2 regions of the Paenibacillus glucanolyticus genome follow, and region 2 is predicted to be linked to the other one. Evidence: predicted binding sites of a transcription regulator. Region 2 holds the regulator's gene; the other holds the start of a gene.
The links. The regulator CtsR, encoded in region 2, represses protease genes until heat stress. The targets are predictions, from matches to a motif close to ATGGTCAATAAAGGTCAAACA.
Positions count from the first base shown of each region.

Region 1: the regulator CtsR is predicted to act here: its motif matches at 1,755-1,775, upstream of clpP (ATP-dependent Clp endopeptidase proteolytic subunit ClpP).

Region 1 is NZ_CP147845.1:6,455,072-6,458,493, forward strand. Features, by position in the region: gene gap (type I glyceraldehyde-3-phosphate dehydrogenase) at 1-92, opposite strand, end outside; gene WDY75_RS29610 (sugar-binding transcriptional regulator) at 202-1,245, opposite strand; tRNA gene WDY75_RS29615 (tRNA-Arg) at 1,616-1,690, shown strand; gene clpP (ATP-dependent Clp endopeptidase proteolytic subunit ClpP) at 1,851-2,447, shown strand; gene WDY75_RS29625 (PdaC/SigV domain-containing protein) at 3,117-3,422, opposite strand, start outside.
Region 2 is NZ_CP147845.1:699,414-702,835, forward strand. Features, by position in the region: gene WDY75_RS03225 (sugar kinase) at 1-241, shown strand, start outside; gene WDY75_RS03230 (GntR family transcriptional regulator) at 250-966, shown strand; gene WDY75_RS03235 (CtsR family transcriptional regulator) at 1,321-1,782, shown strand; gene WDY75_RS03240 (UvrB/UvrC motif-containing protein) at 1,806-2,330, shown strand; gene WDY75_RS03245 (protein arginine kinase) at 2,369-3,422, shown strand, end outside.

The DNA.
Region 1 (3,422 bases), 920 kb from region 2:
ATTGCCACGATTTCAACTTCGCTGTTGTTCAGCGCAGCGCGGAACACGTTACGTCCAATACGTCCAAAACCGTTAATACCTACTTTAACCATGAGTAGTTCCCTCCATATTTGTAAAATTTATATATTCAAGATTGACCATAAGATCAATCAAGACAACAAGGTTTGTAAAAACTGTGCTGCTCTAAATTTCTGGACTCAATCAAATGGCGGCATCGATTTCCTTCTCAAGCTCCAACGCTGCCGCTTCATCCGTCACGAGGATGTCCTCATGTCCGAATTTCAGCACGGCGTGAATCGCTTTGCCCTTGCCTTGGCCTCCGGCAATGCCGATGATCGTCTCTGTTCGCATAATGTCCTCAAGCCGAAGTCCGAGGGTTAGCATCTTATGCACAACTTCGCCTTCTTCGCTGAAATAATAGCCGAATGATTCAGCAATCGCGCCATCTGCCTGCAAGTTCTGAATGGAGCCTTCATCCAGCTTGCGTCGTCTCGCCATCTCCATCGCGTCGCCGATGCCGTGTATAATGACCCGGCAGCGCCGAATTACATCCACAATCTCCTGGATATGCTGATCCTGAACAAGAGACTGATAAGCATCCTCGCTTAGCAGATCAGGCACATGGAGCAAACGGTATTCAGCCCCAACACGCTTTGCCATCTTGGAAGCAATGGTGTTCGCTTGAATCTCCATACTCTCTCCGAGGCCTCCGCGCGCAGGCACAAACCACGTGCTTCTGAGCGGTCCGCCACCAGGCAATGATGACATCTGCTCCGCCACTTCAGCGAGTGTAGAGCCACCTGTTACGGCGATTGTATCTCCATCCTCCACAAAACTAAGCAGCGTCCTTGCGCCGGCCCGGCCAAGCTCACGTTTGACTTCCGGAGATGACTCACTGTCACCGGGAATAATGACCACTTTACGAAGCCCATAAGCCTGACGGATCTTCTCTTCCAGTTCAACCAGTCCGAACAACTCATTCATGACCGGTTCAAGTTCCTCAACCAAGCATAATCCTGCACTGCTGATTCGCATGCCAAGCGTCTCAATCTCGATCAGCCCCTGCGCTTTCAGAAGATCAGTCTCTGCCCTGAGGACACGCTCGGTCATCGAGAGTGATGAAGCCAGCGTTCTTCGGCCAACCATTCCGGACAACTTGATCTGATGAAGGATGGAATACCTTCGTTTAAGAGTGTTCATCAGATCCGGCAGAAGTTGCTCTTGTATTTCTAATAGGTTACGCATGCATTCCACTCCTGCAAACTTCGTCTCGGCTCTCCTCTATCGGGCCGTAAAATGTCCCAGTTAAACTTTTTGAGTCCCACCTTTATTCTAACCAATAATCACGCCCGTTGCAAGTGTCCGAAAGTATATTTCTCTGCCCCAGCCATTCTTATACATTATGGCCAAATGCAAGCTTGTCTATATAGTAGGAACAAAGTTTTGTCCGCTATTGTATTTTCGAAATAGATGCGGTATAATCAACTTCGTTGCTAATTTTTTAGATATCAGAAAGTATATACATCGCAGAGTGTGCTTCCTGATATCGCAAGAAAATCTACCGCTAAACGCGGTCTGTCTTCTTTGAATGTACGTCGATAGACCTTTTTATTATGCGCCCGTGGTCCAATGGATATGACGTAGGCCTCCGGAGCCTGAGATCGAGGTTCGATTCCTCGCGGGCGCGCCATTTTTACTTTTTCTATATACTGTTTACCCTAAAGTGCCCATGACGGCTCTTTTTTTTACCCAATAGTTTGACTTTCTTTGACTTTTTGATTTAAATTGTTTATCATGTGGGTAATACGGTAACAGTATTTATATGAGGTACTTAAGAGGAGGTTTTCCACGTGAGTTTTATACCTATGGTCGTTGAACAAAGCAACCGCGGTGAGCGGGCGTACGACATCTATTCCAGATTGCTGAAAGACCGCATTATCTTCCTCGGCTCCGACGTAAATGACGTGGTCGCCAATTCCATCATTGCCCAAATGCTGTTCTTGTCGGCTGAGGATCCCGAGAAGGATATTCATCTTTACATCAACAGCCCAGGCGGTTCCATTACCGCAGGTATGGCGATATTCGATACGATGCAGTTCATCAAGCCGGACGTTTCGACGATCTGTGTCGGCATGGCTGCTTCCATGGGCGCATTCCTGCTGAATGCAGGCGCTAAAGGCAAACGTTATGGTCTGCCTAACAGCGAGATCATGATTCACCAGCCGCTCGGCGGCGCACAAGGTCAGGCCACGGATATCGAGATCCGTGCTCGCCGCATCCTCAAGATGCGCGACAAGCTGAACCGCATCCTGTCCGATCGTACCGGCCAACCGCTGGAGCGCATTGAGAAGGATACCGATCGTGACTACTTCATGACGGCTGATGAAGCCAAGGAATATGGTCTTATCGATCAAGTACTGGAAAATACACCACCGCAGGGACTATAAAAGAATGCAAGCAAAGGGCAGGCGCCGTTATCCGGTGCCTGCCCTTTCTTATCCTCTGGATTCATTGAAAACTTCGAGTACTAAATCGTGAGAGTATCCCCTCCGGTCGCTGTTGAAATCGGGAAACATGAATGAACAGATAAGGAGGTTTCCCGATTTCAAAGGCGAACGAGATGCTCCTCCGAGGATACTCTCACTTCGGTACGACTCTTTTCAATAAAACATAAAGAAGGTAAGACCATCCCCCTCCTAAAAGACCTGCCTTAACTTGTGGGGAGGGGAATAGAGGAAAACCTATGTAGAGTTCCTTGCAAGGGTAATTGGTTGCGCACAGCCTAATGTGCTCCCCTCACTCTCTGCGTCCATAAACGGATGGCATCCGATATCGCATAGGGCGACTTATGGCATTTTACCCCCGGACCATACACCGTGCTCACAGGGAGCAGTGCGCACGGTGTACAAACCATATAAGTCACCATCGAGGCAAGCCTCTCGATAAACACAAAAATCCCCTGAGAATAAGGAGCAGGAGTGTACTCTCCACGCCCGTTATCAAGGGATTTTTCGCAACTAGTTCCAGCACAGTGTTACATCAGGACAACATCATGTATCTAAACAAGCTATAGTATTAAAAATGATTTCAGCTAATACAAACTGATTGATCGAGTCTTACTTCCATTCCTTCAGCTTGAACTCAAACTCAGGGAATCCATAGGCATACGCCGTGTACTCATAAAGCTGGAAGTACAGTACCGCCGCGTTATCCTTCACATAGAAGTCGGCATCGGCAGGCACTCCCTCAAAACCGCCGAGATAACCTCCCTCTTTCTTCAGCTTGCTCAGCACAAGGTTGTTCATCTTCTGCTTGTTCTTGCCCTGCATGTTGATGAAATCGCCCAGCTTCATTTGCTTGCCGTCCTTCAGTGAGAAGGTGAAGCTCTTGCGGAAGGTCATGCCATGAGCACCGCCCGTGTA
Region 2 (3,422 bases):
CGGAGTCTTTTATTTTTCCCAAACATTGACGTTCTCCGTTCATGACCGTATCGGAGCAGGCGACGCCTATGCCAGTGGTGTGCTTCACGGAATTTCAGAGGGATATGAACCGGGACGGACGGTTGATTTTGCCGCCGCTGCCGCGATGCTTGCCCATACCGTAACGGGAGATACGCCGACGGCGAATGAACGCGAAGTCCTTCAGGCGATGAGTCAGCATATGTCTGATGTGGAAAGGTAGGAGGAAGTATGTCGATCACGCGGAAGAACGGTCCATTATATCTGCAAATCAAGAAGATCATTAAAGATCGGATTCTGCATGGGGTTTACCCACTTGGTGCCCATATTCCTTCCGAGCCGCAGCTGGAGCAGGAATTCAATGTCAGCAAAATGACAGTTCGTAATGCCATCCAGGAGCTGTATCAGGAGGGATATGTAGAGAAACGGAGCGGAGTGGGAACGATTGTGACCCGGAACACCTCCTTTTCCAAACTTTCCAAGGGCAAGCTGTTTACGGAGATTTTGGTTGAAGAAGGACACCAGATTCGGAAGCGCCACCTGAAGACGGAATGGGTGCATAACGAGCCGGATAGTGAATTATACTTGAAATTCGGCGAACGGTGCCTGCTTATTGAACGGTTGTATTTGCTCGACGGGAACCCTTATATTTACTATACACATTATGTGTCAGCTCAAGTGGATATGGGGGAGGAGTTCGATTCCAACGAACTGCTATCCCTGTATGACCGTATCGAGGAGAGTCAAATTACGTTGGAGAATTTCCGGGATCGCTTTCTGGCGACCGTAGCCGATGATGAGATTGCACCACTGCTTGAAGTAAGTGCAGGCGCACCGCTGCTCAAGCGGTTGAGATCCTCGTACGACGGAGCGGGCAGCATGATTGAATACAGTATCGGTTATTATAATACGGAATTACAGCATTATTTGATCAGTTATGATGTTTGATGGCGTGAATTTATAGATGGTGATGAAGAAGTGGCCCTTAAACCGGTGTTTATCGGAAATGGAGGCTGCTTCTTTTTTTTTGCCGCCATATTGAATGGATCTTCAGAAAAAGGCTATAAGGGTTCGAATTAGTGGGTACAATAAGAATAAATGGACTGCAGGATGAATTCGCTAAGATCCTCTTGGCAAAATGAAAAAATGTGCTATAATGAGATTAAAGTCAAAGAAAGTCAAAGTCAACGAGAGGGTTCGCTGATTTTGATTATGGTTAAACCAAGTATAAGCAAGGCTCTGTGCGGACGTGTAAGATCACTATCCGTCTTAACGTTTCAAACAGTGGAGGATGAACAGACCATGCGTAATATCTCTGATATTATCGAACAATACCTGAAGAGCATACTGCAGGAAAGTCCGGAAGGCACCGTTGAAATTCAGCGTAACGATCTGGCAGAGCAATTTTCTTGCGTTCCTTCCCAGATTAATTACGTCATCAGTACACGGTTTACCTTGGAGAAGGGCTTTCTCGTGGAAAGCAAGCGCGGCGGGGGCGGTTACATACGCATCCAGCGTATTGAGCTTCCTCAGCATACTGCACTCCAGCAGCATCTTCATCATACAATCGGCAGCATGATTGATCAGACGGTAGCGGAAGGGCTGATCTATCAGCTGGAGGAATCCCGGTTTTTGACGAGGCGGGAGGCCAGTCTGATGCGGGCCGCCATTTCAAGGGAATGCCTGAATGTGAAGCTTCCTTATCGGGATGAGCTGCGTGCAAGGATTATGAAGGCGATGCTTATTTCTTTATTAGGTAAGTGAGTCTGTGTAAGGAGGCATTGGATATGGTATGCCAAGAATGCGGTAAACGGCCAGCGACACTTCATTTCACCAAAATTGTGAACGGGGAAAAAACAGAGTTTCATTTTTGCGAAACTTGTGCCCGCGAAAAAGGGGAATTGATCCCCGGTACGTCGAATGGTTTTTCTATACACAGTTTGCTGTCGGGTCTCCTGGATCTGGATCCTTCAGGCAAGGGCCAGACTCCCGGTGCCAAAATGGCTCAGACGCTGCAATGTGAAGAATGCGGTATGACGTATTCGCAGTTCAGCAAGCTTGGCCGATTCGGCTGCAGCTCGTGTTATAAATATTTCTCGGATCGATTGGATCCGTTGTTCAAGCGAGTCCATGGCGGTACATCCCATGTTGGCAAGGTGCCGAAGCGCACAGGGGGTCGTATTCAGATCAAACGCCAAATCGACGAGCTTAAGAAAGAACTTCAATTCCGGATTGTGCAGGAGGAATTCGAAACCGCCGCCGAGATCCGGGACCAGATCCGTGAGCTGGAGAAGAATATCGCTCAGGGATAAGATCTAATGAGTATGCACTTTAGTAGGAGGAATGCGTGATGTCTAATCTCCGGTTTACCGATACGGCGCTCAGCGAGTGGATGCGCGGAACCGGTCAGGATTCCGACATTGTCATCAGCACCCGTGTCAGGGTGGCGCGCAATCTGCAGCATCTTCCTTTCCCGCTGCTGGCAACGGATCAGCAGTCAGGAGAAGTGCTAGAGCGCCTGACCCGTGTGTTAAATGATAAGGAAGATTTGCAGGATTTTGGGGATTTGCATGTAATTAAATTAAGTGAGATTGATGAGCTGGATAAGAAGGTTCTCGTTGAGAAGCATCTGATCAGTCCCAATCTGGCGAATGAATCCCGTAATGGTGCAGTCATCCTTACCGAAGATGAGTCCGTCAGCATTATGATCAATGAAGAGGATCATCTACGCATACAGTGCTTATATCCCGGATTTCAGGTTCGGGAGGCATGGGAACGTGCCACTGCGCTGGATGATGTTTTTGAATCCGAAATCGATTATGCGTTTGATGACAAACGAGGTTATCTCACAAGCTGTCCGACGAATGTCGGTACCGGTCTTCGGGCCTCTGTCATGATGCATCTGCCGGCTCTCGTTATGACGCAGCAGATCAATCGAATTCTTTCGGCTGTATCGCAGGTGGGTCTGACCGTAAGAGGAATTTATGGTGAAGGCAGCGAAGCATTAGGCAACCTGTTTCAAATCTCGAATCAGATAACGCTCGGTCAAACCGAGGCGGAGATCATCGAGAATCTTCACAGCGTCGCCCTGCAGATCATCGAGCATGAGAAGAATGCCAGAGCGCGGCTCTTGGGTGACTCCAAGCTCCGTATTACGGACCGGGTGATGCGTTCTTACGGCATACTGTCCTACGCGGCAGTAATGGATTCGAAGGAAGCAGCCCAACGCTTGTCCGACGTTCGACTTGGGGTGGATCTCGGCCTCCTGGAAGGTCCGGAAATTCCGGTAATGAATGAGCTGAATGTGAAGACACAGCCGGGTTTTCTGCAAAAAACCTTTGGAGAGGGCATGCATCCTTCCGAACGAGATATGTACAGGGCTAAACTCATCAGAGAAACATTAG